DNA from 2 places in the Vibrio stylophorae genome. Region 2 is predicted to be linked to the other one. Evidence: predicted binding sites of a transcription regulator. Region 2 holds the regulator's gene; the other holds the start of a gene.

Region 1 (15,330 bases), 2.3 Mb from region 2:
CCGGCTGGAATGGTCATCGCCATGGCCAGCGCCAAACCGCCACGCAAACCACCCCAAGTCAAAATTGGCACAGAGAGCGGGTTGTAGCTACGGAAGCGATTAAAACCAACGTAGGTGGCGCGCACACTGATCCAGCGCGCAGCAAGAACTAAAGGAATGGCCAAGAACATCAAAATCCAGTCTTCAGCATGGAAGGTGAAGAGCAGCATGGTGAGACCAATGAGCAGGAACAGCACGCCGTTGAGGAACTCATCGACCAATTCCCAGAAGTGATCCAGATGCTGTTCACTCTCTTTTGAAAAGCCGACATAGCGGGTCCAGTTACCAATCATGATCCCTGAAACCACCATGGCGAGCGGGCCAGAAACGCCAATGGTGTTGGCGAGTGCGTAACCTGCCGTTGGAACACCAATGGTCAGCAACAGCTCCATGGAGTGGTCATCGGTGGCACTAATGAGGTAGTGGAAAATGAGACCGAGCAAGAAACCAAAGACAATGCCGCCAATGGCTTCTTGTAAGAAGATGCCAGCCACATGCATGACTGTGAGTGATTCTGAGCTAAAGGCCAAGGTGTAAAGGGTGACAAAAATGACTAAGCCAAAGCCGTCGTTAAACAGAGATTCACCTTCAATTTGGCTAGATATGCGTTTAGGCGCATTCATTTTTTTCACAATCGCCAGCACTGCAATCGGGTCTGTTGGCGAGATCAGTGCGCCAAATAGCAAGCAGTAGATGAGATTCAGTGGAATGCCGATAAGCCAGCAAATGCCAAATAAACCAAGGCCGATGACGACGGTAGAGATGATGGTGGCACCAAGTGCCAGCAAAGTGATCTCCCACTTTTGATCCGCCATATTGGGCAGACGAATGCCAAGACCGCCAGCAAAAAGCAAAAAGCCCAGCACACCATTGAGCAGGAACTCGTTAAAGTTGATGCTCTCAATGGTCTGCTTGGCTACTTGATTGAGTTGGAACCAACCTTGTTGGCCGGCGATAACGATTCCAAGAGATAGGATCAGCGCACCTGCGGTGATGGCAATAGTGGTTTGCATGCGGCCGATTTTATGATTGATAAAGGCAATCATCATCGCCGCTGCGGACAGGAAGCAAAGGGTGTAATAGACAGACATGTTGGGTGCTCCAAGCACACAATGGTTGTATGGATATAATTGTCAGCCTCGACTTGTCAAAGATCAAACGGTTTTATAACGCCGTCGCAACATTTGTAATATAAACGATTGCGTCGAACGGATATGGACGTCTAGATTTCTATATTGACTATGGTAGGATGAAGAACAAATCAAGCTGTGCTTGAATCATGGATAAATCAGCGCAACAAGGATGGGGCGGTCTCGTGACAGGAAGTAGAATCAAACAACAAATCGAAGCACAACTGAAGCAACGAATTCTTTTGATTGATGGTGGTATGGGCACCATGATCCAAGGCTATAGCCTCAGTGAATCTGACTACCGTGGTGAGCGCTTTGCGAATTGGCATTGCGACGTCAAAGGCAACAATGATTTGTTAGTGCTCACTCAGCCTAAGATCATTGCTGATATCCATGATGCTTATTTAGCTGCGGGTGCGGACATTATTGAAACCAATACCTTTAATGCCACCACCATTGCCATGGCTGATTATGAGATGCAATCGCTCAGTCGTGAAATTAACCTGCAAGCGGCGACCATTGCACGTCGATTGGCTGATCAGTGGAGTGCTGAAACGCCAAATAAACCACGCTATGTTGCTGGCGTATTAGGTCCTACCAACCGAACCTGTTCGATTTCACCGGATGTGAATGACCCTGGTTACCGCAATGTCAGTTTTGATCAGTTAGTGACGGCTTACATGGAGTCCACTGAAGCGCTCATTGAAGGCGGCGCTGATATCATTTTGATTGAAACCATCTTTGATACTCTCAATGCTAAAGCCGCTGCATTTGCGATTGACTCGGTCTTTGAATCCTTAGGTTACAGCTTGCCGGTGATGATCTCTGGCACCATTACCGATGCCTCGGGGCGCACACTTTCCGGTCAAACCACAGAAGCTTTTTATAATGCGCTGCGCCACGTTAACCCCATCTCCTTTGGTTTGAACTGTGCCTTGGGCCCTGATGAGCTGCGTCCCTATGTGGAAGAATTATCGCGCATCAGCGAATGTGCTGTATCCGCCCATCCCAACGCAGGTTTACCCAACGCCTTTGGTGAATACGATTTGTCACCAGAAGATATGGCGGAGCATATTGCCGAGTGGGCGCAATCTGGCTTTTTAAATATGGTGGGGGGCTGCTGTGGTACCACGCCTGAGCATATTGCCGCTATGGCCGAAGCGGTTGAAGGTGTGACGCCGCGCGCTAAACCTCAGCTGCAAGTGGCTTGTCGTCTCTCTGGACTTGAGCCGCTGACTATTTTACCTGAAACCTTGTTTGTGAATGTCGGTGAACGAACCAACGTGACGGGCTCAGCTCGATTTAAGCGACTGATCAAAGAGGAAAAATATGATGAGGCCTTAGAGGTTGCGCAGCAGCAGGTGGAAAATGGCGCGCAGATCATCGACATCAATATGGATGAAGGGATGCTGGATGCGTTGGCATGCATGCAGCGTTTTCTCAATCTTTGTGCCTCTGAGCCTGAAATTGCCAAAGTGCCGGTGATGGTCGACTCCTCAAAATGGGAAGTGATTGAGGCGGGTTTAAAGTGCATTCAAGGCAAGGGAATCGTGAACTCCATCTCGCTCAAAGAGGGGGAAGAGAAATTCCTTCATCAAGCTAAGCTGGTTCGTCGTTATGGCGCTGCGGTGATCGTCATGGCTTTTGATGAGGTGGGACAAGCCGATACCCGTGAGCGCAAGATTGAAATCTGTCGCCGCGCTTATCATCTGTTGGTGGAGAAGGTTGGTTTTCCGCCAGAAGATATCATCTTTGACCCCAATATCTTTGCCGTCGCGACGGGGATTGAGGAGCACAATAATTACGCGGTTGATTTTATTGAGGCTGTGGCGGATATCAAACGCGAGCTGCCGCATGCGATGATTTCAGGCGGCGTCTCTAACGTGTCCTTCTCCTTTCGCGGCAATAACTACGTGCGCGAAGCCATTCATGCGGTATTCCTCTACCACTGTTTTAAAAACGGTATGGATATGGGGATCGTCAACGCAGGTCAGCTTGAGATCTATGACAATGTGCCTGATGAATTGCGTGAAGCCGTTGAAGATGTGGTGCTCAATCGTCGTGATGATGGCACGGAACGTCTGCTTGAAATTGCCGATAAATATCGTGAAAACGCCGTGGGCCACGAGGTGGATAACAGTGCTGCTGAGTGGCGCACTTGGCCCGTGGAAAAGCGCCTTGAGCATGCGCTGGTCAAAGGGATCACTGAGTTTATTGTGGAAGATACTGAAGTCGCGCGCGCGCAAGCCAGTAAACCCTTAGAAGTCATTGAAGGGCCACTGATGTCAGGCATGAACGTAGTGGGCGATCTCTTCGGTGAGGGCAAAATGTTCTTGCCGCAGGTGGTTAAATCAGCGCGAGTGATGAAGCAAGCGGTGGCCTATCTTGAGCCCTATATCAATGCACAAAAACAGGCGGGGCAAAGTAACGGTAAAATTTTGCTCGCCACAGTGAAAGGCGATGTGCATGACATTGGTAAGAACATTGTGGGCGTGGTGCTGCAGTGCAATAACTTTGAGATCATCGATCTTGGGGTGATGGTGCCTTGTGAGAAGATCCTGCAAGTGGCCAAAGAGGAGCAGGTGGACATTATTGGCTTGAGTGGCTTAATCACCCCATCTTTGGATGAAATGGTGCATGTTGCCAAAGAGATGGAGCGTCAAGGCTTTGATTTGCCCTTGATGATTGGTGGGGCCACCACCTCAAAAGCACATACCGCGGTGAAGATTGAGCAAAACTATAGTGAGCCTGTGGTTTATGTGCCCAATGCATCGCGCGCTGTGGGGGTTTGTACCTCGCTGTTAGCACCACATTTGAAGCCTGATTTTGTTGCACGTCTTAACGATGAATATGAGATTGTGCGCGAGCAACATGCACGTAAAACGCCGCGCACGAAACCAGTGTCGCTGCAGGCTGCGCGTGACAATGCGGTGCCTTTGGATTGGCAAAATTATCAGCCGCCAGCACCGGTGCAACCTGGCGTGCATTGTTATGATCAAGTCTCGGTTACAACCTTGCGTCAATATATCGATTGGACGCCTTTCTTTATGACCTGGTCATTGTCGGGCAAATATCCGGCCATTTTGCAGCATGAGCTGGTGGGTGAAGAGGCGCAAAAGCTATTCGCCGATGCCAACGAATGGCTGGATCGTATTGAACAAGAAGGCTTAATGCAGGCCAAAGGGGTGTGCGGCATTTTCCCTGCAAACCGCGTTGATGATGATATCGAAGTGTATCTTGATGAGTCACGGCAGCAATGTCGCGTGCGTTTGCATCATCTTCGTCAGCAGACACAAAAGCGAAACGGTCCTAATTATTGTTTGAGTGATTATGTTGCGCCGAAAAGCGCGGCACTTGCGGATTGGATTGGTGCCTTTGCGGTAACTGGTGGTATCGGTGAAGAGGCGCTAGCCAATGCCTATAAAGCCAAGGGTGATGACTATAACGCCATTATGATTCAGGCGGTGGCCGATCGCTTGGCAGAAGCTTTTGCGGAATATTTGCATCAAGAAGTGCGTACTAAAATTTGGGGTTTCTGTCCTGATGAGGAACTCAGTAACGCAGAGCTCATTCGAGAAAACTACCAAGGGATCCGTCCGGCGCCCGGTTATCCTGCGTGTCCAGAGCATACAGAAAAACAGGCCATTTGGGATTTGCTCAATGTTGAGGCGCATACGGGCATGCAGCTGACCACAAGTTATGCGATGTGGCCAGGCGCTTCGGTATCAGGATGGATCTTCTCTCATCCTGAGTCTCGCTATTTCGCTGTGGCACAGATTCAAGAGGATCAACTGCAAGACTATGCTAAGCGCAAAGGTTGGGATTTAGAAACGGCTGAAAAGTGGTTGGCACCTAACTTAGAGCTTAAAGCAAGCAAAGTGGTAGTCACTGCGTAAGCGGGTAAGTTTGTGGTTCCTCAGTGAAGATTTGATCATCTTTAGCAATAAAAAGGCGCGAAATTCGCGCCTTTTTTGAACCATTGCTGCTGTGTTGTTTATTCAAAAAGTGCTTCATGCAGTTTTTGAATCACCTCTTTGGCTTCATCGGCTGAGACCATAAAGCACAGGTTATGGGTGCTCGCACCGTAGCAAATCATTCGAATATTATGATCTTCTAGGGTTTCAAATACCGCTTTGCTGGCACCTTTGGTGTGACTCATTTGGTTACCAATCAGCGCAACCAAGCTCAGGTTTTGCTCGACTTCAACGCGGCATAGCTCTGAGAGCTCTTCAAGGGCTGCTGCTGGAAGTTGCGGCGCGCCGCCACTGGTGTCGGTTTTATCTAAGGTCAGTGCCACACTTACTTCTGAGGTGGTAATCAGATCGACCGAGATGCGATGCTTGGCCAAAATCTTAAAGACTTCAGCAAGAAAACCGTAGGCATGGAACATATTTAGGCTGTGCAAAGTGACCATGGTTTGGTTGTTGCGCAGCGCTAAAGCGCGGAACAGCGGTGAGCTGTCAGCTGATTTACGGACCCAAGTGCCGCCTTGTTCTGGCGCTTTTGATGAGCCAACAAAGACAGGAATTTGCTGGCGAATTGCTGGGATCAGTGTCGATGGGTGCAAAATTTTAGCGCCGAAGTTCGCCATTTCAGAGGCTTCACTAAAGCTGATTTCTGCAATTGGGCCAGCTTTGGGGGCAATGCGGGGATCTGTGGTGTAGATACCCGGAACATCGGTCCAGATCTCAAGGGTGCCCGCATCAATGGCTTCAGCAAGAAGCGCGGCGCTGTAATCACTACCACCACGACCTAGGGTGGTGGTATTGCCTTGCGCATCACGGCCTATAAAACCTTGTGATACGATCATCTGCTGTTGGCACAGCGGTGCCAGCTGGGATTGTACCAATTCGCGAATGGCTTCCAGTTGTGGCTGGGCGCGGCCAAATTGATCATCGGTACGCATCACATCGCGAATATCGAAACGCGCTGCATTATTGCCGCGTTCGCGAAGCAGTTGCGCAAAAATATGGGTTGATAGCAATTCACCACAGGCAACCAGTGCATCTGTGGTTTGCACTGACGATGCCATGGCTGCTGTTTTTGCCAGTGTAGCGACATCATCGAGTAGCGCATCAATATCAGATTTGACGCTATCGCCTTGTTGCAGATCATCCAAAATGCTGTAGTGAATTTGCTGCAGTTGGCTAAGTAGTGCTTGCTGACGGGCGGCATCAACGCCATTGGCCAGTTCGACCAATAGGTTGGTAACACCTGAGCAGGCACTGATAATCACTAAACGTGTTGAAGGGTTGTTTTCCACCACTTGCGCACTGAGGCTCATGGCTTGAAAATCGGCCACCGAGGTGCCGCCGAATTTTGCTACGGTAATAGGGCTCACTTGTGTAACTCCGCGTAATTACTTCATGTTGCGGGATAATTCCCAACGTCCATTGTTAGGAGAGCTGACGTGGCGGGGCGTAAGCGGGTGCCATATCAGAAGCTCTCCACCGCCGATGGCGGTGACAGCCCGAGGGATTCAGCCCTCGTAGCCGACCTTTGCCCGTCCCGCAGGCATTGGCCTCGGCGTTACTCCCCTGATCGTCGGACTTGAGCGGGTCTCCCCGACGACTACCTGAGTAACGCACCTCTTCTGAGTGATCGCATCATGCGATTTGAAGATGCACTATTGATAAACAGTTGTGGTTATTTTGTCAACAATCACAAACGTCTTTATTTTTCTGTTGGTTGATTTTCTATACGGCGCAGGTCGATCTGTGCTTTGAGTGAGGCATCCATACTCACATCTTGGTTTGGAAATAGCATTGCGGCCTCACGCTGAATCTGCGCGATTTGAACATCATCCTTAAGGAGATAGCAGGCTATTAACATATCTCGGTAGAGATCCAGCTCGACACGATGCGTGGTGTATCTTTTCGCCCAGTTCAGGTAGTTGCGCGCAGCAGTTAAATCGTTGGTTGTAACTGCGAGAGCGAGTTGCTGCTGATATAGGGTTGCCTGATATTGCTGTGGCTGTGCTCTGGTGTTGAAGATGGTGTGCTGCTGTAAAAAGGTGGACTGAGCCGTATCATGATGAGCGATACGATGTAGTTGCATTGATGTATGTAGTGCGGTGATGACGAATAGACTCAGCGTGATGCAAAGCACAGGTATGGCAAATTTGAACGTTTTATTTGCCCAAGTTGCAATGGCATAGGGCTGGCTTTTTCGTGGTGTAAAATAGCAAACAATGAGTAGAAAGGTGAGCCAATAAGGTAAAGCGTTTTCAAATGGGCTCGATGTCAGCAACTGCATCAATAACGGTAAGATGATCGCAAGGTAAGTGATTTGCTGACTATGATGTTGTGATTTAGCCAGTGATATCAGCACATAAGCAAAAATAACACAGCCAATCAGTGGTATGACGCCGCCTTCAACCACCCAATAGAGCAGCTCGCTATTCGGATGCGAAGGGTAATGGGTCATGTTTGTTGGCATGATGCCTTGCACCGCATACTGCTGAGCGATGATTTGCCCAAAGTTGCCATAGCCATAACCAAGCCAAGGCTGCTTCAGAAAGAGAACCAACGTTTGTTGCCAAAGCGTGAGTTGTGATGAGATATCATGCCAATTGAATTGTGAAAGACGCTCAATATAACCTTGCAGCAATAATTGGAAGACAAAAGCAGTGGCTAGCAAAGTGACTAGAAAATAGAGGCGTTTTTTACGATGGGCTTGCCAATGACCGTAGATGAGTAGCGCTAGAGACACACAGAAAATCAGTAGTTGCTTGAATGCATGGATTTCGAGCAAAAGGCTCAAGAATAAAACGCAGCTAAGAAGCGTGGCTGCATCAGACCAGCGATATGCAGTTGAACGATGAACATAGAGGTAGCAAGACAGTACTGCGGCGATGAGCAAAAATGCGCTGAGGCTTTCTTTGTACTCAAATATACCGTATTGCATATCAGATAGTTCAGGCGTGAAATATAATCGCTGTCCCCACACGAATAGTGTTTCGATGACTGCAGCGCTAACAATGAGCCAGAATTGTGCGTTTTTACGACGTAGATGAATTTGCTGCCAAGCGATAAAAAATAAACCACCACTCCAAAGACCAACCATGCGCAGTAGGCTGGATGATGATTCTGTTGTCGAATAGAAGAATGGGATGGAGAGCAGTAAACAGATGCTTGTGATTGCTACGCTATAGCGATTGAGCTGAACATTGCCTCGGATGAATGCCTGTGCAATCCCTAAAACGATAGCGAAACCAAAGGGAAGAATGGATAGCACATTAAAAGGTAACTCAAGTCCTTCACGACCAGAGTGTGGTTGAAAGTAATGCATGGTCCCTAAGTAAAACAATGCAATACATGTGAAAAAAGGCAGAGCCAGTGATTTCTCACTGGCTTGCATGGGTTCAAGTTGCGTTCCTTGTAGATAGAGTGTCTTGCTCATCGGTTATGATTTTTTAATGTGCAACATCGGTTTTAAGAAATGCGCCGTGTGCGATCCTTTCACTTGAGCCACTTGCTCTGGTGTGCCTTGGGCAATAATTTCACCACCGCCGTTGCCGCCTTCAGGGCCGAGATCCACAATCCAATCAGCTGTTTTAATAACATCAAGGTTGTGCTCAATCACCACCACGGTATTGCCATGATCACGCAGACGATGCAAAACGGTCAGTAGCTGCTTGATATCATGGAAATGTAGACCTGTGGTTGGCTCATCCAAAATATACAGCGTTTTACCTGTATCGCGTTTTGATAGTTCTCGCGCCAATTTAACGCGTTGTGCTTCACCACCGGAGAGGGTGGTCGCGGCTTGGCCAAGGCGAACATAAGATAAACCGACATCGATTAAGGTTTGCAGTTTTCGCGCAATTACGGGAACTGGGTCAAAGAATTCACGTGCATCTTCGACAGTCATTTCAAGCACATCGTCGATGGATTTACCTTTGTATTGAATCTCCAGTGTTTCGCGGTTGTAGCGTTTTCCTTTACAGCTATCACAAGGCACATAGACATCCGGTAAGAAGTGCATTTCAACTTTGATCACACCATCGCCCTGACAGGCTTCGCAGCGACCGCCGCGCACGTTAAAGCTAAAGCGGCCTACTTTATAGCCGCGCGCGCGTGACTCTTGCGTGCCAGCAAATAGTTCACGAATTGGGGTAAAGATCCCTGTGTAGGTGGCTGGGTTTGAACGCGGCGTACGACCAATAGGACTTTGATCAATATCGATCACTTTATCAAACTGATCCAAACCTTGAATTGCTTGATAAGGAGCCGGCTCATTGACAGTTGCACCATTGAGATCGCGATGGGCAATACGGAAGAAGGTGTCGTTAATTAAGGTTGATTTACCCGAGCCAGAAACGCCAGTTACACAGGTAAATAAGCCGACAGGTAAGGTTAAATTAACGGCTTTGAGGTTATTACCTGTCGCGCCTTTTAAGGTGACAACGCGTTTGGGATCGAAGGCCACGCGCTCAGTTGGTAACTCAATCTGTTGTTGGCCGCTGAGATATTGGCCTGTGAGTGATTCTGGGGTGTCAATAATGGCTTGATAGTCACCCGCTGCAACCACTTGGCCACCATGCACACCAGCACCTGGACCGATATCGACGATATAGTCGGCTTGGCGAATGGCATCCTCGTCGTGCTCAACCACCACCACGGTATTGCCAAGATCACGAAGATGATTCAAGGTTTTGAGTAGTCGCTCGTTATCACGTTGATGCAAACCAATGGATGGCTCATCAAGAACATACATAACACCCACCAACCCAGCACCAATTTGGCTTGCCAAACGGATCCGCTGTGCTTCACCACCAGAAAGGGTCTCTGCACTGCGTGAGAGATTCAGGTAATTGAGGCCGACGTTAACCAAGAAGGAGAGGCGTTCGCGAATCTCTTTCAGTACTTTTTCGGCAATTTGCGCTTTTTGCCCGCTAAATTTCAGCGAGTCAAAAAAGTCCATGGCCTGTTGAATGCTCATTTCGCAGATTTGCGGTAGGTTCGTTTGATCAATAAAGACATGGCGAGCTTCGAGGCGTAAACGCGAACCATCACAACTGGCGCAAGGTTTGGTCGACACATACTTGGCTAACTCTTCACGGACGGCATTGGACTCCGTGTCGTGATAACGACGAGCAAGATTATTCAAAATCCCTTCAAAGGGGTGGCGTTTTACGCGGGTATCACCACGGTCATTGACATAGCGAAACTCAATTTCTTCATTGCCTGATCCATGCAAAATGATGTTTTGAATCTTTTGCGGGAGTGCATTAAAAGGCGCATGCAGATCAAAGCCATAATGCTCTGCTAGTGAATTGAGCATTTGGAAATAATAGAAATTACGTTGATCCCAGCCGCGAATTGCTCCGCCAGCAAGACTGAGTTCGGCATTTTGCACCACACGATTGGCATCAAAATATTGCTGAACGCCTAAACCATCACAGGTTGGGCAAGCGCCTGCTGGATTGTTAAAGGAGAATAGGCGAGGCTCAAGCTCAGCCATACTGTAGCCACAATGGTTACAGGCAAAATTGGCTGAGAAAATTTTGTTGTGCGCTTCAATCTCTTCCATGGAAGCGATATGCACTAAGCCGCCGGAAAGCTCCAGTGCCGTTTCAAAAGATTCAGCCAAGCGCTGCTTAAGATCATCACGCACCTTAAAGCGATCCACCACCACTTCGATGGTATGTTTTTTATGAAGCTCAAGCTTTGGTGGATCGGAAAGATCGCACACATCACCATCAATGCGTGCACGAATAAATCCTTGAGCGGCTAGATTGGCCAGCGTTTTCACATGCTCCCCTTTACGCTCGCGTACAATCGGAGCAAGGAGCATCAACTTGCTGCCTTCAGGCAAGTTCAGAACTTCATCCACCATCTGGCTGACGGTTTGTGCGGCCAGCGGCGTGTCGTGGGTTGGGCATCGAGGTTCACCGACGCGCGCATAAAGCAAGCGAAGATAGTCATAGACTTCGGTGATGGTCCCCACCGTTGAGCGTGGGTTATGGGAGGTTGATTTTTGCTCAATGGAGATCGCAGGCGACAATCCTTCAATATGATCCACATCGGGTTTTTCCATCAAAGATAGAAATTGACGAGCGTAAGCAGACAGTGATTCCACATAGCGGCGCTGCCCTTCGGCATAGAGGGTGTCAAAGGCTAAGGAGGACTTTCCTGAGCCTGAGAGGCCGGTGATCACAATGAGTTTATCGCGAGGGAGCTCAAGACTGATATTTTTTAGATTATGGGTGCGAGCTCCGCGGACTTCGATATGGTTCATAACACTACTTCACTGAGCAAATGACGAGCAGCAAGTATCGCACAGCGGGAAAAATACGCAATCACTAACTGTGATTATACACAGTGGTTTTTCCGTGCTAATCTTGAGATCTGCGCCTGTTTTCGCGCTATGGTTTTGACCACGAAGCGTGGTAAACTCGTCCGTTATTTTCAGTGGCGCAATGATGCGTCCATCAACTAGATCTGGAGCTCATTATGGCCAGTCGTGGCGTCAATAAAGTTATTCTTGTAGGTCACTTGGGTAACGATCCTGAAATCCGTTATATGCCAAATGGCGGTGCCGTTGCCAATATCACTGTGGCAACCTCTGAATCATGGCGTGATAAAAACACCGGTGAACAGCGTGAAAAAACTGAATGGCACCGTGTGGCGCTGTTTGGCAAAGTCGCTGAAGTGGCTGGTGAGTACCTGAAAAAAGGTTCACAAGTTTACATTGAAGGCCAATTACAAACCCGTAAATGGCAAGATCAAAACGGCCAAGAGCGTTACACCACGGAAGTGGTTGTACAAGGCTTTAACGGCAGCATGCAAATGCTAGGTGGTCGTCAAGGTGGCGGTGCTTCAGCACAGCAACAAGGCGGTTGGGGTCAACCTCAGCAACCTGCGCCACAAGCTCAGCAACAACAAGCGCCTTATCAAGCGCAGCAGCAATCTTACAATGCGCCTCAGCAGTCGGCTCCGCAACAATCTGCGCCGCAGTACAATGAGCCACCAATGGATTTTGAAGACGACATTCCGTTCTAATTTCGATGAGAACCATGTTTCTTTGATTAGAAAAAAACCGCGCTTGGCGCGGTTTTTTGTTTTTAGCGAATAAGCTTGGTCGCAATAACGCTTTTTTAAAAGGTGCTGCGGTAGGCAAACAAAGCAGGGCTGCCGCCGGTGTGTAAAAAGAGCTGTCGCGAACTTTTGTCGATTTGATTTGTGGTCACCAAGTCAATCAATCCTGCCATTGCTTTGCCGGTATAAACCGGATCAAGCAAGATCCCCTCAAGGCTGGCGCAACGTTTGACTGCGTCATTGGCTTGCTCGGTGACGATGCCATAGCCAGGGCCAAAGTAGTCGCCATTGGTATGTACGTAATCACTCGCATGGCTTGAATCAAGACCAAGAAAATCCAAAATTTCCACTAAGAGAGCCGTGACTTTGGTATTTTGTTCGCTGCTGCTGCGGCTAACATTGATTCCTAAAACTGGCGTGTGGTTATTGGCGAGGATCAAACCGGCAATTAAGCCTGCTTGAGTACCAGCACTGCCTGAAGCGAGGACGATTTGATCGACAGGGTTGTCTTTGAGTTGTTCGCTAAGCTCTAGTGCGCATTGTACATAACCCAAGCTACCGATCACATTGGATCCGCCCATGGGAATGATGTACGGGCGGCGACCTTGCGCTTTAAGCTCATCAGCGCGCTTGTTGATCGCATCGTCACAGCTTTGACCTTCTGCCAATTCAATGATCTGAGCGCCGCAGAGTTGGTTCAGTAGCAGATTGCCATTGTCATGGTAATTTTCGGTCGGTGTACCGCTCACTTGCTCCAAAATGAGCTCACATTCAAAGCCAAATTTTGCCGCAGCCGCCGCGGTCTGCCTTGCATGGTTCGATTGAATACCACCCACAGTGAGTAAGATATCAGCACCTTGTTTTTGTGCATCGGCAATTAAATATTCAAGTTTGCGTGTCTTATTGCCGCCACCTGCAAGTCCAGTGCAATCATCGCGCTTGATCCAAATATCACAGCCCAGCGCCTGTGAGAGACGCGGCATTGACTCTACTGGGGTGGGATTATGGCTGATGGTGACGCGCGGTATTCGTGAAAATTGCATGTTGCTTCCTTAACAAAAAACATCGGCACTGAAATCAGTGCCGATGTGGAAATTATAGGGGGAATCAAAGGCCTTAGCCCAACATCATAAAGCCAAGAATGGTAAAGAGCACGGTGGCAATCGCACCTGTTAACAATGCATATGGGAACTGCGTACGAATATGGTCAATATGGTCGTTACCCGTTGCCATGGAGGCTACAATACCGGTATCACTGATTGGTGAAGTCATATCACCGAAAATCGCACCGGAAATTGCTGCACCAATCATGAGCTGTGGGTCGATACCAATGGCCGTACCAATTTGAATACCGATTGGGATCATGATGGAGAAGGTGCCCCATGATGTACCCGTTGCCAGTGACATAATCGCAGCAATTAAGAATACAAACGCTGCAGAGAAGCCTGATGGAATGATGCCATCAATGGCGTTGGTAATATATGCGCCAGTGTTCAAATCACCAGAGATGCTGCCCATCAAGAACGCAAGGGTCATAATCGCACCCAGTGGGATCATGCTTGAGTAACCTGCAAATAGGTGTTTGAAGAAGTTCTCAATATTCATCATGCCGCGACCAACGAACCAGATCATGGAGATCGCAGTACCTGTCATCACACCCCAGAATACAGAAGTTGAGCCTGAACCCTGTGCAATATCGCCATTACCAGTGATTAACAGACCGATTGGCACCATCAAAATGGTTGGTACAAGCGGAATGAAGAAGTTGAGCATGCTGTTACATGCTGGGTGATCAATCACCTCTAGATCTTCTTCAGTTGAGATTGGGAATGCGCCTTCGCGAAGCTCTTGACCATTGGCTGCGCGAATATCTGCGGTCTTCATTGGGCCCCATGAGAAGTCACTGAAGATGTAGAACAACACGGATGCCAAAGAGAGCCAAGCCATCAAGTTAAAGACCATGGAGCCAGCTAGAATGCCAAATGGTTCGCCGTCGATGAAGCCTTTGCTGATCTGAACGCCAATGACACCCATCATTGCCGCACCCCAGCCGTTCACCATCACGCTAGAGCAAACAGAAACGCAAGATGATTGGATCACATAAGCCATTTTCTCACGTGATACGCCATAGGGTTTCGCAAGCTCTTTCGTCGCGGTACCCGCAGCCATTTCAGAGATTGAGCTTTCAATAAAGATCAGCGATGTGATCAACATAGAAAGTAGCTGCACTGCTTTCTTGTTGTTGATGACGTTTGCTTTTTCAGTCAACCAACGCACCAAACCAACAGTACCGCCAGTCACTTGCATCAAACGGATCAGACCGCCCACCATAAAACAGAACAAAATGGTGCGGGTGTTACCAGCAGAACCAAAAGTGTTGATGATGCCATCGAGTGTTGAAGCAGCACCTTGAAGAGGATTAAAGCCTGCGATAACAGTTGAGCCGACAAAAACACCAGCCAACAATGAGAGTATTACTTGGCGCGTGAAGACTGCCAGCAGGATGGTGACCAGAGGCGTCACTACCGTCCAAATTCCATAATCAGTCATAGTTATTTCCTTAAGCAAGGGCGTGAGTTAAATCGGCAATCAGATCATTGATATCTTCAATGCCTACAGAGAGGCGCAGGGTGGTATCAAACACACCAATAGCTTCTCTTTCTTCTGGAGTCATAGAGCCGTGTGACATGGACGCTGAGTGGTTGAGCATGCTCTCCACACCGCCTAGAGACTCGGCTAAAACGAAATATTGCAGTTTGCCAATGAAGGATTTCACTGTCGTCATATCGCCAGCTAAGCGAATGGTGACCACTGCGCCGCCGGTGCGCATTTGACGCTGACACAGTTCAAACTGTGGGTGTGATGCAAGGCCGGGGTAGTGCACTTCCACAACTGCAGGGTGATTTTCTAAGAAAGTTGCAATTTGTTGGGCGTTATCGCATTGACGTTGCATGCGAACATCTAGAGTTTTCATGCCACGCAGTGCTAGATAAGCATCAAATGGTGAGGCTACGGCGCCCACTGTGGTTTTGATAAAATCTATTTTTTCAGCAAGCTCAGGTTTATTGGTGATCAATGCACCGCCAATCAGATCCGAGTGACCGCCGATATATTTACTG
Region 2 (15,330 bases):
ACCCCCATGCTACAGGATGCTATCTGGCAAGCTGGCGACAGCGAAGTGCAAGCCAGTGCCACTGCCGCCAGTATTTGGGGGATCACCAATGAGCTATTTCTTGATTACTACCACAATGAACTGCGCTTCAATTATCAACACGCACCCTCAAAGCAATGGCGCTGGTCTATGGATTATCGGTATCGCTTTAGTGCCAATAATCATATTGATACTCTCACCATTAAATTTCATGACGCCTTTGATATTGGTCAAAATGGCCGTGATACCGTGCCCAAGCACCAAGCAACCTTTCGCGCGCCTAGCGAAGGTTTAGATCAATCAGGCGACTCGACCCTAAGCTTTGGCCACCGCCTAACCCTACAGCTAGACCACGCTATTTGGTCCAATCCCTATCACGCGCTGTCTGCCAGTGGTGCACTGCTTTATAGCTATCAACCCAATGGTCCATTTGCTCACCACAATTTTGAGCAAAGCCTGCAACTCAACTATCGCTATGCCCCCAGCCCCAAACATCGTTGGTATGGCATGGTCGGCGTCACGCATCGACAGCAAACCGAGGTGTTGCAAATTCGTGCTAAAGCCGTCAATAGCCATATCGCCTTGGGTTATCTCTATCGCTGGCAGCACAATCATCACCTTTGGGCGCAAGCACAAGTCAGTGAAGGTATCGCCACCCATGTGTTTAGCCTCAACAAACCTGTATATGAAACTATGCTCGGTTACCGCTATCTTTACAGCCCGCGACAGGCCATTGAAATGGTGATTTTGGAAAATTGGGTTTACTACGATAACAGTGCCGATGTAGCCTTTACGCTTTCCTATCGACAAAAGTTCTAATCAATGATTATTCCTTGGCAACAGCTCGACCCAGAGACCCTGCGTAATGTGGTGGAAAGTGTGATTCTGCGAGAAGGCACAGATTATGGTGACAGTGAGTTATCTCTAGATGAAAAAGTCGATTTAGTGCTTGCACAGCTGGCTCATGGCGATGCCGTTCTGGTCTATTCAGAACTTCATGAAAGCGTCGATATTAAATCGAAACAGCACTTTCAGCAGTCGATTTAACGCACGGCATCAGCGTCAAAAAAATGACTAAAAACATAGGCATTTCGCATTTCTCAGTACGTTTTATAAGGTAAATCCATTCGCTTTTTTTCACCTTTTTTTAGCGCTTATAATTTCGGCAAATTTATTTGCTGAGAAGAAAATAAATACTCGTGATCCACTGCACACTTTCACACCGGAAAACCACCTTTCATCCCGATTAAAATCAAGAAATCCCACATAAAAAGCGATAGAATCTGTATCTCGCTCACCCGAGTTTGCAGCCTAACGTCAGAGTCTATATTCTAACCGCGGCAAAATTATTTTTACGCCCAAGCAATATATCGGACATAGTCTTGGCTGTTGGGCTTTTAACGCAGAGGAAGAAAGTTATATGGTTCTCGGTAAACCTCAAACAGACCCAACTCTGGAGTGGTTCCTGTCTCACTGCCACATCCATAAGTACCCATCAAAGAGCACCCTGATTCACGCAGGCGAAAAAGCAGAAACCCTTTACTACATCGTCAAAGGTTCTGTGGCTGTATTGATTAAAGATGAAGAAGGCAAAGAGATGATCTTGTCTTACCTTAACCAAGGTGACTTCATCGGTGAACTTGGTCTTTTTGAAGAAGGTCAAGAGCGTTCAGCTTGGGTTCGTGCGAAATCTCCATGTGAAGTCGCTGAGATCTCCTTTAAGAAGTTCCGCCAGCTGATTCAAGTAAACCCAGACATCCTAATGCGCCTTTCAGCGCAAATGGCACGTCGTCTACAAGTGACCAGCCAAAAAGTGGGTGACTTGGCATTCCTTGACGTGACTGGTCGCATCGCTCAAACCCTATTGAACTTGGCGAAACAACCTGACGCTATGACCCACCCTGACGGCATGCAGATTAAGATCACCCGTCAAGAGATTGGTCAAATTGTCGGCTGTTCACGTGAAACCGTTGGTCGTATTTTGAAGATGCTAGAAGAGCAAAACCTCATCTCAGCACACGGTAAGACCATTGTGGTTTACGGCACTCGCTAGTCGATACCCTTTTGAAAAAACCAGCCGCATGGCTGGTTTTTTTTTATCACAGAATTACGCCTGCAGTAACGCAGTCCACTGGATAAAGTTGTACAGACAACCGAACAACTTGTGCAGGCATTCACAAAAACAAATATTGACCCCGAAACCGATTGCATGACAATAGAACAGACAATAATGTCTATCTCCAACTAGCTAAATAAGCGAATTATCAGCAAGGAATGCGATATGAAAGATGAAACGCTAGCCATTCACCACGGCTACCAAACGGATCCAACCACTAAGGCCGTGGCAACCCCAATTTACCAAACCGTTGCCTATGAATTTGACAACGCACAGCACGGTGCGGACCTCTTTAATCTTGAGGTTCCGGGGAATATTTACACCCGCATTATGAATCCAACCACAGATGTCATTGAGCAGCGTATGGCGGCTCTTGAAGGTGGTGTTGCCGCACTTGCAGTCAGCGCTGGCGCAGCGGCCATTCATTACGCGGTACTCACCCTTGCCAAGCAAGGTGACAACATCGTCGCAACGCCGCAGCTCTATGGTGGCACCTATACCCTCTTTGCGCACATGTTGCCAAGTTTGGGCATTGACGTGCGTTTTGCCGCATCAGATAAACCAGAAGATATTGCGGCGCTGATCGATTCACAAACCAAGGCGGTTTACTGTGAGTCCATCGGTAACCCTGCGGGCAATATCGTTGATATCGCAGCGCTTGCAGAAGTGGCACATGCTCAGGGCGTGCCTTTGATGGTGGATAACACAGTCGCCACGCCTGTGCTGTGTAAGCCTATCGAGCTAGGTGCGGATATTGTGGTGCACTCTATGACCAAATATATCGGCGGTCACGGCAACTCTCTCGGTGGTGTGATTGTTGATAGCGGTAAATTCCCTTGGCCCAAATATCAGGATCGCTTCCCGATGTTTGCCACCCCGGAACCCTCTTATCACGGCGTGATTTATAACGAGACCTTTGGTCCGGCCGCATTTGTAGCGCGCGCACGTACTGTGCCACTGCGCAATACTGGTGCTGCGCTCTCGCCGATGAATAGTTTCTTGCTGCTGCAAGGGTTAGAAACCCTACCTTTGCGCATGGAGCGCCATTGCCAAAACGCATTGGCGGTGGCTGAGTTTCTCGACGCCCACCCTATGGTGGCGTGGGTGAACTACGCTGGCCTGAAATCCCACCCAAATCATGCGTTGTGTCAACGTATGCTGCGCGGTGGCTTACCTTCATCTTTGCTCTCATTTGGCCTCAAAGGCGGCTATGAGGCGGGGGTGAAATTCTATGATGCATTGAATTTATTTAAGCGCCTAGTCAACATCGGGGATGCCAAATCCCTAGCCTGTCACCCAGCCTCGACCACCCATCGCCAGATGAGTGAAACCGAGCAAGCTGCGGCAGGTGTACAACCAGAGATGATTCGTTTATGTGTCGGCATTGAGCATATCGAAGACATTCTGACCGATCTTGATCAAGCGTTACGCTAATAACTATTGATTAAATGGAACTTGAAAGATGTCGCTACCTCATGTCATTTTGACCTCGCTGTGTCACGCAAGTGCTACTGGTTATGACCTGACTAAACAATTCTCCCAGCAAGTGGGCTATTTTTGGCGTGCGAGCCACCAACAGGTGTATCGCGAACTCAATAAAATGGCACAACTTGGTTGGGTTGGATATTTACTCGAACCACAAGATGGCAAACCCGATCGTAAGGTGTACACCATTACTGAAGAGGGCCGCGCTGCATTGATGCTTTGGCTGGAAAAACCATTGGCACCGCCTGCGGTGCGTGATGAGGTCTCCGCGAAACTTTATGCATGCCAAGAGGGCGATAGCGGTGTGATGTCACAACACTTGACTCGCTTGCTTGACGACTCAAAACGTGAGTTGGCAAACTTTCAAGAACTTGAAAAGATTCACTTTGCGGATATCAGTCGACTTGACCGCCAGCAGCACCTGATGCGTTTGACTTTACGTCGCGGCATCCATGGTAAAGTCGCATGGATCAATTGGATTGAAGAAGCGCTTGAAATCCTCAATCAGTTACCTTCAAAGTAACGGATAAGCGCTCAGGGAGCGCTTATGAAGGATCACATACATTACAAAGCAGTAGGCCTGGTCCTGCTGCTTTTGTTTTTTGCCTTAGGCTGGAGTTATCGACTCTACACCCTACCCTCAGCGCAAGATTTTCAATGGACACAAAAGCCCGCAGAGCCTGACTGGCCCACCACAACACCAGAAATACAAGGTTTTGATCCCATCGAACTGCTACGCCTTCACCGTAAATTATTAGAAGATGAAGATCAGCGCCCGCAATCACTACTGATTGCGCGTCATGGCCAACTGCTATTTGAGCACTACTACCAACATCCTACCCGTGGTACCAGCACGCCGCAATTTAGCAATGAAAGCCATTACAATACGCTTTACCCCTTGATGGAAATCAGCCAAACCCTCACCGCAACCTTGATTGGCCGATTACTGATGGATGATCAAATTCAATCCATTGAACAACCACTTCTCAGTGAGGCACAAATAGCGCGCCAGCCCAAAGCCGATGGGAAAAAAGCCATTCGCCTGATTGATGCGCTGAATATGCGCAGCGGCTTGCACTGGCAGGAGGTGTCACGTAGCGAGAACCATCAGCCCAGTGATCGCCAACTCATGCACCAAGCCCCAACACCCATTGATTATGTATTGAGCCTGCCCATGGATAGCCAGCCGAATCAGCGCAGTCGCTATCAAAGCGCGATGCCTGTGCTACTTGGTGATTTTATCGAGCGCACCACTTCGCAAAGCTTGGTACAATATGCCAACAATGCCCTATTTGCCCCTTTGGATATTCAGTATTTTGAGTGGGGAGGCCCCTTACGACATAAATTGGGCGATCAAGGGCTTGCCTTGCGTAGTCGCGATCTCGCGAAAATTGGCCAACTTTACCTCAATCAAGGCCATTGGCATGGACAGCAGCTGCTTGATCCAGCCTGGATCCACTTTATCTATCAGCCCGGCGCGCCTTTGATTGAACAGCCACATTTGCGATTTGCCATGGGCTGGTATCAACCGCAATTTCGCTATCAAACACGTCCAATTCAAGTGGTCGCAGCGCTCGGCCAAGGCGGCCAAGGCTTACTCTTGGTACCCGAGCTAGAGTTATTGGTAGTGATGACCGGCGGCGCCTATTTGGGACAAGATAAGGATTATCTGTTTCGTCTAATGGAGGCGCATATCTTTCCCGCCTTAGGCTATCCGATAACATTTATGCGACATCAAGAGAGTGCAGATGCAATTGAGCACTGAACTGATAAGAAAAAATAACAGTCAATTAAGCCCAATAAAAAAGCCGCAGATGCGGCTTTTTTATTGGACGTAGAGGTTGGCTTCAACATTTAACTGGCGTCAGCTTCAGCATTTCACTCAAATACGCCACTTTCTCTCAGCCGTTTCTCTCAATCACTTCTCATCATGAGTTAGGCTAAACCGCTTTGGCCGTTAAGCCCTGAGTCGCTGTTTGCGGGCGCACCCCTAAGGTATGGCAAATGGCATAGGTCAGCTCAGCGCGATTGAGGGTATAGAAATGGAAATCCTTGACCCCTTCTCGGCTCAGCACGCGAACCATATCAATGGCATTGCTCGCGCCTAGCATCTGACGCGTCAGCAGATCATCATCCAAACCTTGGTACTGCTTTTCCATCCAACTTGGAATACGCACATTGGTCATTTTGGCAAAGCGTGATGCCTGTTTGAAATTCGACACCGGCAAAATGCCCGGCACAATCTCCACATCAATGCCTGCGGTGACACAGCGATCGCGAAAACGCAGATAGGATTCCACATCAAAGAAAAATTGGGTGATCGCGCGGTTGGCACCCGCATCAATTTTACGCTTGAGGTTAATCAAATCCGATTGCGCATTTTTCGCCTCAGGATGCACTTCAGGATAAGCCGCCACTGAAATATCAAAGTCAGCTTCCTTGCGCAGCAGCTCAACCAAATCAGCTGCATACATATCAGGTTTACCGCCATTTTCTGGCAAATCACCACGCAACGCGACAATCTGACGAATGCCGTTTTGCCAGTAATCACGGGCAATTTGGCGCAATTCATCACGGCTTGCATCGATACAAGTTAAATGCGGCGCTGCAATCAGACCAGTTTGCTCTTTAATCTCTTTGATAATGGAGTGCGTGCGATCACGCTCTCCGGAGTTCGCCCCATAGGTCACTGAGACAAATTTGGGTTGTAACTCTTTGAGCCGATGAATAGAACCCCACAAGGTCTGCTCCATGCTTTCGGAGCTTGGCGGGAAAAACTCAAAAGACACATTAATGTCGCCATTGAGTTCTGCAATATTTTGGTTCAGTAAATCAAACTGACCTGCGTGTGAATATGCCATAGGTGCTCCTTGCGTTGGCATCCAAAATCCTTTTGGACGTCTATATGTCTAAATACTGTCTTAGCCTGCCATTGAAGTCAACGCTCTGAACATGAATTTTATTCAATGCCTGCGTGAGCAAACTTCATCTTCATTTTCCTCTTTATGAAATGCCGCTTCCCCATTGGCTTATAGCAATTGATTACTGTCCATTTTAATGAGACAGCAAGGTAGCTAAACGATTCAGATCCGACTGAATCGCCCCTGCGGTGACATCTCGCCCTGCGCCAGGACCACGAATCACTAAAGGATTATCGCGATACCACTGACTTTCAATAGCAAAAATATTATCGCAGGGCAGCATCATCGCCAGCGGATGGTTCTCGGCAATGGCTTCCACGCCCACACTGGCTCGGCCATCTTTATCTAAACGCGCCACATAACGCAGCACTTTACCTTGGCGCTGAGCGCGCGCCAGTCGCTCTGACATTAAGGTATCCAGTTCATCCACCGACTCAAAGAAACAATCGAGCGATACTTCCGCCAATGAGTCTGGCACCAAGCTTTCCACTTTGACCTGCTCAGGTTCAATGGCCAAACCGGCTTCACGCGCCAAAATCACCAATTTGCGCATCACATCTGAGCCATCGAGATCATGACGCGGATCGGGCTCAGTTAAGCCCTGCTGCCAAGCCAAATCCACCAGCTGACTAAAGGGGATGCTACCGTCAAATTGCAAAAACAGCCAAGACAAAGTACCAGAGAAAATGCCCGACAGAGACAATAGCTGATCGCCACTGTCTCTTAAATCTCGCACCGTATGGTTGATGGGCAAACCAGCACCAACCGTGGCATTGTGTAACCAATGGCGGCCGGTTTTGGCAAAGGCATGACACACAGCTTGATAATTGGCAGTGGTACTTGAACCGGCAATTTTATTGGCACAAATCAGGTGATAACCCAACTCCGCAAACTGTTGATATTGCTTTGCTAGCACCTCACTCGCCGTCAAATCCACAATCACCACTTCATCGCAGCCACTTTGCGCAAAGCTAGAAAACAAGGTGGCATCATAGGGCTGCGCTTGCTTTGTGAACTCTTTCGCGATGCGTGCGCCATCAATGCCCTGAAAATCTACCCAAGCGCGGTCAGTTTCCACCACAGCTAACAAATCAAATTGCATCTCATGACGCGTGACTAATGACGCTTGCTGCTCGGCAAACAGGGACAGCCAACGACTGCCAATATTGCCGTTTCCGCACACCACCAAACCAATGCGCTTTTGCGCCTTAAATAAGCGCTGATGAATCCCACGCACAATGCTGCCACTATCTTGGCTACGCACCACAGCAGCCAAACTTAATTTGGAATCAGCCGCGGCAATAAACTCCACAGATTGGTCAGCCAATTGCTGATAAAAGCCGTAACAATGCACCGGATTATTCACCACCCCAGCACCCACGGCGGCAATCAAGCTATAGCCATCTTTGAGATTGAGTTCACCCAAGCCTTGCTGATCCAGCAGGCTGAGCACACTCCCCACCACTTCACTGGTATAAGCCAGGGCAATGGTGCCCAGCTCAGGATTGATATCATAGGCCAGTGGTTGCAGCTGCTTTTGCGCCAGTTGCGCAAATAAGCGCTCACTCACACCATGGGTTAACTTTGCTTTGGCAAGCTCCACTGTCAGTAAGTACACATCATCCAGAGCTGTAATAATTTTAGCGCCGCGACCGCTCGCCAGTACCCGCTCAATATGTGTTGAACCAAGCTCTGGCTCGTAGCTACAACGCAGCATCAGATCCAATGTGCTTTGTGCGACAGGTTGTAAAGTGCGGCTATGCAAGACTGGCGAGGCTAACCGCGCCAACTCACTGGCCTCATCTAAACGCAGTAATGGCAGTAAACAAGCATCATCCACCACATGTGGATCAGCGCTATATACCCCAGCGACATCGCTCCAAATGGTCACCCGTGAAACATCGGCCAAAGCACCAATCACAGTGGCGGAATAATCTGAACCATTGCGGCCAAGCAGCACGGTTTCTTGCGCATCGTTTTGCGCCATAAAACCGGTGATCACCTGCAGCTGTTTTCCCTGCGCTGCATTTTCTGCGAGGCACTGTTGAAGCAACGGCAAGGAAAGCTGAGCATTCACTTCGGGCTGAGCTGAGTCTGCTTGCGCACGTAAAAAAAGACGAGAGTCCAACGCTTGCGCCGGCATCGATTCGCTATTCAGTCTCGCCGTCAGCAATCGCGCAGACCACAACTCACCAAAACCCAAGGCGCTCGCACGCTTGGCAGCCGAAAGCGACTCGCCCGTAAAGCTCGTTAATTCACTAAAGTCCCGATGCAAGCTTTGTAATAAAGGCGTAGCTTGCGATGCAGGTAAAGTTCGCTCAATCAGTTGCTGCTGATATTGGCGCAGCGCCATCAAACGCTCATGGGCGACGCGGCCATCTTGCTGTAATTGCTCAAGCCAGTCCCACAATAAATTGGTGGTTTCGCCCGCGGCAGAAACCACCACCAAATCATCCGTGCTGGCATATTGGCGTAAAATACGCACCGCGCGCAGATAAGCATCACTATCGGCAAGGCTGCTACCACCAAATTTATGCAGCTGGCGTCCCTGCACCTGTGTTGCGATCATTCACATCTCTCCAAAGCGGCAAATGCCACCTTCAAATCAGCAATCAAATCTTGGCTATCTTCCAGCCCCACCGACAGGCGAAGTAAGGTTGGTGAAATCCCCGCCTCTTGCTGCGCTTGGTCAGACATAGCGCGGTGAGTCATGGAGCTTGGATGGCAAATCAGACTTTCAACACCGCCCAAGGATTCTGCTAAGGAGAACAAACTCAAAGCATCAACAAAAGCTTTGAGCTGCTTTTCTGTGACATCCAGTTCAAAACTCAGCATCGCGCCATAGCCTTGCTGCTGGGCTTTGGCAATTTGGTGTCCTGGGTGCTCTGGCAAACTTGGATGGTAGATGGTGCGAACGCGAGACTGCTGCTGTAAAAATGCCAAAATAGCTGCGGCGTTGGCCTCATGCGCGCGCATTCTTGGCGCCAAGGTACGCAGACCTCGCAGCGTTAAATAGGCATCAAAAGGAGATCCAGTCGCGCCCAAACAATTTCCCCACCAGGTCAGCTGTTCAACATGCGCTTGGCTTTTGGCAATAGCAACGCCCGCCACCACATCGGAGTGACCATTGATATATTTGGTGGTGGAGTGCACCACGAAGTCCGCACCCAGCGAAATGGGCTGCTGTAAAATCGGCGATAAAAAGGTGTTATCAACGGCGAGCCAAGCATCAATGGCTTTGGCTTGAGCACTAATAGCGGCGATATCAACCACCCGAAGGAGCGGATTAGACGGGGTTTCCAGCCACACTAACTTTGGCTTTTGTGCCAGTGCCTTTGCCAGTGCTTGCGAGTCACTTTGATCAACAAACAGCACCTTGAAATCGCCCTTTTTCGCCCGCGATTCAAATAAACGATAGGTACCGCCATAGCAATCATGGGGCGCAACGATCAGATCAGCAGGACTGAGCAAACTGACAATCAAGTTAATCGCAGACATGCCGCAGTTGGTGACCACGCCACCGGCGCCGCCCTCAAGCTCGGCCAGAGCATCCGCTAAAATAGCGCGCGTAGGATTGCCGCCACGAGAATAATCATACTGCGGCACTTCGCCAAAACGCTGAAAACCATAGTTGGAGGTTAAATAGATGGGAGGAACCACTGCGCCAAATTGTTGATCCGATTCGATCCCACTTCTGACGGCAATGGTTGCAGCTTGCTTCTTGCTCATAGTTCGGCCCTTCCTTGGCTGATTTGGTTGCAACACGATAACAATGCACTACAACTTGATGACTTTCCATACAGGGAATAAACATATCGCGCATCACTTGAGACGTCAACACATCTAGACGTCTATATGTTTTTGCTTATGGGAGTAAAAGCCGCTAAAATCGCACAACACTCACTTCAGTGATCGATAAGCAAAATAAGGTGAAGCATGGCAGATTGGAACGGCGACTATATTAGCCCCTACGCCGAACACGGAAAAAAAAGCGAGCAAGTCAAAAAAATTACCGTCTCAATTCCGTTGAAAGTACTGAAAGTACTCACTGACGAGCGTACTCGCCGTCAGGTAAACAACCTACGCCATGCCACCAATAGCGAGCTACTTTGCGAGGCATTTTTGCACGCCTATACTGGCCAGCCTTTGCCAACCGATGAAGATCTACGCAAAGATCGTCCTGATGATATTCCCGTTGAAGCCAAAGCATTGATGGATGCCATGGGCATTGAGTACGAAGATATCACTAAATAATCGTGAAAGTGATCAAACAAATGACAAAAAGCCTCGCAATTGCGAGGCTTTTTTCTAAGGGCTATTTCGCGTTTTTGCCGCGATTGATTCAGCCTAATTCCCTAAAGGATGTGCCTTAAACTGGATACCTTAAACCATATAGTTCTGCGGCATGGCAATGCGCGCTACGCCAGACTCAACCGCCGCTTGCGCCACCGCTTTCGCCACACGTGGTAGCAAACGCGGATCCATTGGTTTCGGAATAATGTATTCACGGCCAAAGCTCAACGCCTCAACACCTGCCGCTTTTAATACTTCTGCAGGAACCGGCTCTTTGGCCAAGTGGCGAATGGCATCCACCGCCGCAATCTTCATCTCGGTATTGATCTCACTGGCGCGTACATCAAGAGCGCCACGGAACAAAAATGGAAAACAGAGCACGTTGTTAATCTGGTTTGGATAATCCGAGCGACCCGTGCCCATAATCAAATCATCACGCACTTGATGCGCCAGCGCCGGTTTGATTTCTGGATCGGGGTTCGAACATGCAAACACAATGGGCTTGTCTGCCATCAAAGCTAGCGCTTCTGGTGGCAATAAATCTGGGCCAGAGACACCGACAAAAATATCAGCGCCTTGAATGACGTCTTCCAGCGTGCGCTTATCAGTATTATTGGCAAACAGCTTTTTGTACTCATTGAGATCATCACGACGGGTATGAATCACCCCTTTGCGATCCAACATATAGATTTTTTCACGCTGCGCACCGCATTGAATCAACAGCTCCATACAAGCAACCGCAGCTGCGCCTGCGCCCAAACAAACAATAATCGCCTCTTCCAGTTGTTTGCCTTGTAGCTCAAGCGCATTGAGCATACCGGCGGCAGTCACAATCGCTGTACCATGCTGATCATCGTGGAACACAGGTACTTGGCAGCGTTCAATCAGCTTTTTCTCAATCTCAAAACAATCAGGCGCCTTAATATCTTCAAGGTTGATGCCACCAAAGGTATCCGCGATATTGGCCACGGTATCGACAAACTCATCAATGGTGCGATGCTTGACCTCAATATCAATGGCATCAAGACCAGCAAAACGTTTGAACAGCAGCGCTTTACCTTCCATCACAGGCTTGGATGCCAAAGGCCCCAAGTTGCCCAGCCCCAAAATGGCAGTGCCGTTTGAAATCACCGCAACCATGTTGCCCTTACCGGTGTACTTATAAACATTTTCCGCATCTTGCGCGATTTCACGCACTGGCTCTGCCACGCCTGGGCTATAAGCAAGCGCGAGATCCTCTGCGGTATCCGCAGGTTTGGTGAGTTCAACGGCGATCTTCCCTGGAACGGGATAAGCATGGTAATGCAGCGCTTGCTGGCGAAGTTGGTCTGACATGGTTCATGTATCCTGATTGTTATCAATTCTTTAATTTTGAAGGCTGCTAAATACAAAAACTGTGATTCAGCGCGAATATGATTACAGATTGAGCATAATTGGCAAGCGCCAATTGTCCTTAGCGATTTTCAGACATAAAAAAAGGGATGCTAAAAAGCACCCCCTTCTCGATTCTGCTAACGCAATTACTTGCTAAGCATACCGAAACGCTTGTTGAAGCGATCAACACGGCCGCCGGTGTCAACGATACGTTGCTTACCAGTGTAGAATGGGTGACATTTGTCACACACGTCTAGGTTTAGATCTTTACCAACAGTTGAAGCAACTTCGATAACGTTACCGCAAGAACATTTTGCAGTGATTACTTTGTATTCTGGGTGGATACCAGCTTTCATGGGAAAACCTCTAATGAAAGGCCGTGCCGCTCTTCCGATCCAAAGCCGGACACCGCACGTCGTTAAATAACAATTGTGTTAAGGCCGCGGATTTTAATCAATCATCGCCCTCGGATCAACCTTTGCTGCAGATCTTTTCGCCACAATTCAAGCCCCTCAATTGGTGCCATTGGCGAAGCCTGATACACTGAGCCATTCCTATTTTTCCGGTGCATTGGGCATCGAAATATTGAGTAGATTGCCACCCATGACTATAGCGCGCATCGCCCTTCCCGTCCCGCTCGATAAGCTATTTGATTATCGTATCGGTGACACACAACCCAAGGTTGGCGCGCGTGTAAAAGTCCCCTTTGGTCCGCGCCAACTCATTGGTATGGTTGTGGCGTTACCGCAACACAGTGACTACCCCATCGAAAAACTCAAAGCCATTAGCCAAGTACTCGATGCCGAGCCACTCTGGCAACCGCCGCTCTATCAAACGCTACAATGGCTAAGTCACTACTATCAATATCCACTGGGCGATACCCTCAATCTATTGATGCCCGCAGCGCTGCGCCAAGGTAAACCCGCGTCGATGCAAGCGCTCAAAATGTGGCGCATCACCGACCAAGGGCGCAACGAACAACATACGCTAGCTAAAAATGCGCACCAGCAAGCAAGGTTATTGGCTGCTCTCACCAACCAAGCACAATCACACAGTGATCTTCAACAGGCTGAATTTAGCGCAGCTACCATCAATAGCTTGGCGAAAAAAGGCTGGATTGAATCCTTTTTTGAAGCGCAAAAAAACACCAGTTTATGGCCCAAGCAGGCACCGCTAAAACAAGCGCCGCTGCAACTGAACGATGAACAAGCCTTGGCCGTTGCGACCATTCAAAGCCAACACGAATTTGCCTGTTTATTGCTTGAAGGGATCACCGGCTCAGGCAAGACTGAAGTCTATCTACAAGCCATTGCACCGGTGTTAGAACAAGGCAAGCAAGTCTTGGTTCTGGTGCCGGAGATTGGCCTCACCCCGCAGACCATCGCTCGATTTACGGAGCGTTTTGATGTCCCCGTTGCCGTGGTCCACTCCAACCTCAACGATACTGAACGCCTCAAAGCTTGGCTCAATGCGCGTGATAATCACTGCGCCATTGTGATTGGTACGCGCTCAGCGCTATTTACGCCATTTCATGACTTGGGGCTCATTGTGGTGGATGAGGAGCATGATGCCTCCTATAAACAGCAAGACACCATTCGCTACCATGCCCGTGATGCCGCGATTATGCGTGCCAATAAAGAGCAAATCCCCATAGTGCTTGGCTCGGCAACACCTTCTTTGGAGACGCTGTATAATGCGCAAACTGGTAAATATCATCACCTCACCCTTAAACGACGCGCAGGCAATGCCAGCCTGACCAAAAATCGCCTGCTGGATATCAAAGGCATGCATTGTGAGGCGGGTCTGAGTGCGCCACTGATGGCGCAAATGCGCCAGCATCTGCAAGCGGGTAATCAGGTGATGCTATTTCTCAATCGTCGCGGCTTTGCACCTGCATTGATCTGTCATGAGTGCGGCTGGCTGGCACAATGCCCACGCTGTGAGCGTTATTACACTGTGCATCAGCAATCGCAGCAGCTATGTTGTCATCACTGCGCCACCCAGCGACCACTACCGCATCAATGCCATCAATGTGGCTCAACACAGCTGGCAGGCGTCGGCGTCGGTACAGAGCAACTTGAGCAAACACTGCAACACCTATTTCCTGATTTCTCAGCGATTCGCATCGACCGTGATAGTACTCGACGAAAAGGCAGTCTTGATCAGGCGTTAACCGCTATTGCGCAAAATCAGCATCAAATTTTAATTGGCACGCAAATGCTAGCCAAAGGCCATCACTTTCCCAATGTCACCCTTGTGGGTTTAATTGATGTAGATAGTGCATTGTTTTGTAATGACTTTCGTGCCCCTGAGCGTCTTGCCCAACTATTTGTGCAAGTCGCTGGCCGCGCTGGACGTGCCAGTAAACCCGGCGAAGTGGTACTGCAAACCCATCATCCTGAACACCCTCTTCTTCTTTCTCTGTTGCGATCCGGTTATGGACCATTTGCACAAGAAGCACTCAATGAACGGCGCATCGCTGAATTACCGCCCTACAGTCATCTGTGTTTATTTCGCGCAGAAGATCATCAAGGTTCACAAGCCGAACTGTTTTTGTCTCAGGTGAAACAAACTCTCGAGGCGCATCCAGAATTCAAGGCACACGATCATTTCATTATGGGTCCAATGCCAGCCCCTATGGCCAAAAGAGCGGGCCGATACCGCTGGCAACTTATTTTGCAATCGAATCAAAGAAGTTTACGTAACAAACTGATAAGTCAAAGTAAAACAGCCATTAACATTTTACCTCTCAGCAATAAGGTACGCTGGTCCATGGACGTAGACCCGCAGGATATGAGCTAGCGAAAAATTAACCACTCTGGGGCTCAGCTCACGAAAACCATGTAACTTTTGCTAGTCAGCTCGTGTTTCACGGCGCGAATTAAGATTACAATATAGCCATTCATCGAGATTCTTTGAGCGGCCGATTTGCTGCTTATTCGATGCTGACCCACCGAGAGAAATGAGAGAGGATTACCACTATGGCGACAATGAAGGATGTTGCCCAGCTAGCAGGCGTTTCAACAGCCACGGTTTCCCGTGCTTTGATGAACCCAGAGAAGGTCTCTGCCTCAACCCGCAAAAAGGTTGAGAAAGCTGTGCTAGATGCGGGCTATTCGCCGA

What was found. Region 2 encodes MetJ, which represses methionine synthesis genes. Its sites were predicted from a motif close to TTAGACNTNTANANGTCTAA; they were not measured.
Region 1: a site for MetJ is predicted at 1,254-1,273, ahead of metH (methionine synthase). Genes of this name have one in related genera too.

The regions. Positions count from the first base shown of each region.
Region 1 is NZ_CAKLDI010000001.1:377,954-393,283, forward strand. It holds gene L9P36_RS01815 (cation:proton antiporter) at 1-1,130, opposite strand, end outside; gene metH (methionine synthase) at 1,355-5,065, shown strand; gene lysC (lysine-sensitive aspartokinase 3) at 5,164-6,453, opposite strand; lysine riboswitch at 6,602-6,770, opposite strand; gene L9P36_RS01830 (O-antigen ligase family protein) at 6,843-8,570, opposite strand; gene uvrA (excinuclease ABC subunit UvrA) at 8,574-11,411, opposite strand; gene L9P36_RS01840 (single-stranded DNA-binding protein) at 11,627-12,175, shown strand; gene L9P36_RS01845 (D-cysteine desulfhydrase family protein) at 12,271-13,254, opposite strand; gene L9P36_RS01850 (Na+/H+ antiporter NhaC family protein) at 13,328-14,761, opposite strand; gene L9P36_RS01855 (trans-sulfuration enzyme family protein) at 14,772-15,330, opposite strand, start outside.
Region 2 is NZ_CAKLDI010000001.1:2,633,681-2,649,010, forward strand. It holds gene L9P36_RS12295 (DUF3187 family protein) at 1-837, shown strand, start outside; gene L9P36_RS12300 (YheU family protein) at 841-1,065, shown strand; gene crp (cAMP-activated global transcriptional regulator CRP) at 1,439-2,071, shown strand; gene L9P36_RS12310 (O-acetylhomoserine aminocarboxypropyltransferase/cysteine synthase family protein) at 2,300-3,568, shown strand; gene L9P36_RS12315 (PadR family transcriptional regulator) at 3,597-4,142, shown strand; gene L9P36_RS12320 (serine hydrolase domain-containing protein) at 4,167-5,384, shown strand; gene metF (methylenetetrahydrofolate reductase) at 5,560-6,480, opposite strand; gene L9P36_RS12330 (bifunctional aspartate kinase/homoserine dehydrogenase II) at 6,674-9,109, opposite strand; gene L9P36_RS12335 (O-succinylhomoserine (thiol)-lyase) at 9,106-10,269, opposite strand; gene metJ (met regulon transcriptional regulator MetJ) at 10,477-10,794, shown strand; gene L9P36_RS12345 (malic enzyme-like NAD(P)-binding protein) at 10,924-12,168, opposite strand; gene rpmE (50S ribosomal protein L31) at 12,354-12,563, opposite strand; gene priA (primosomal protein N') at 12,811-15,009, shown strand; gene cytR (DNA-binding transcriptional regulator CytR) at 15,189-15,330, shown strand, end outside.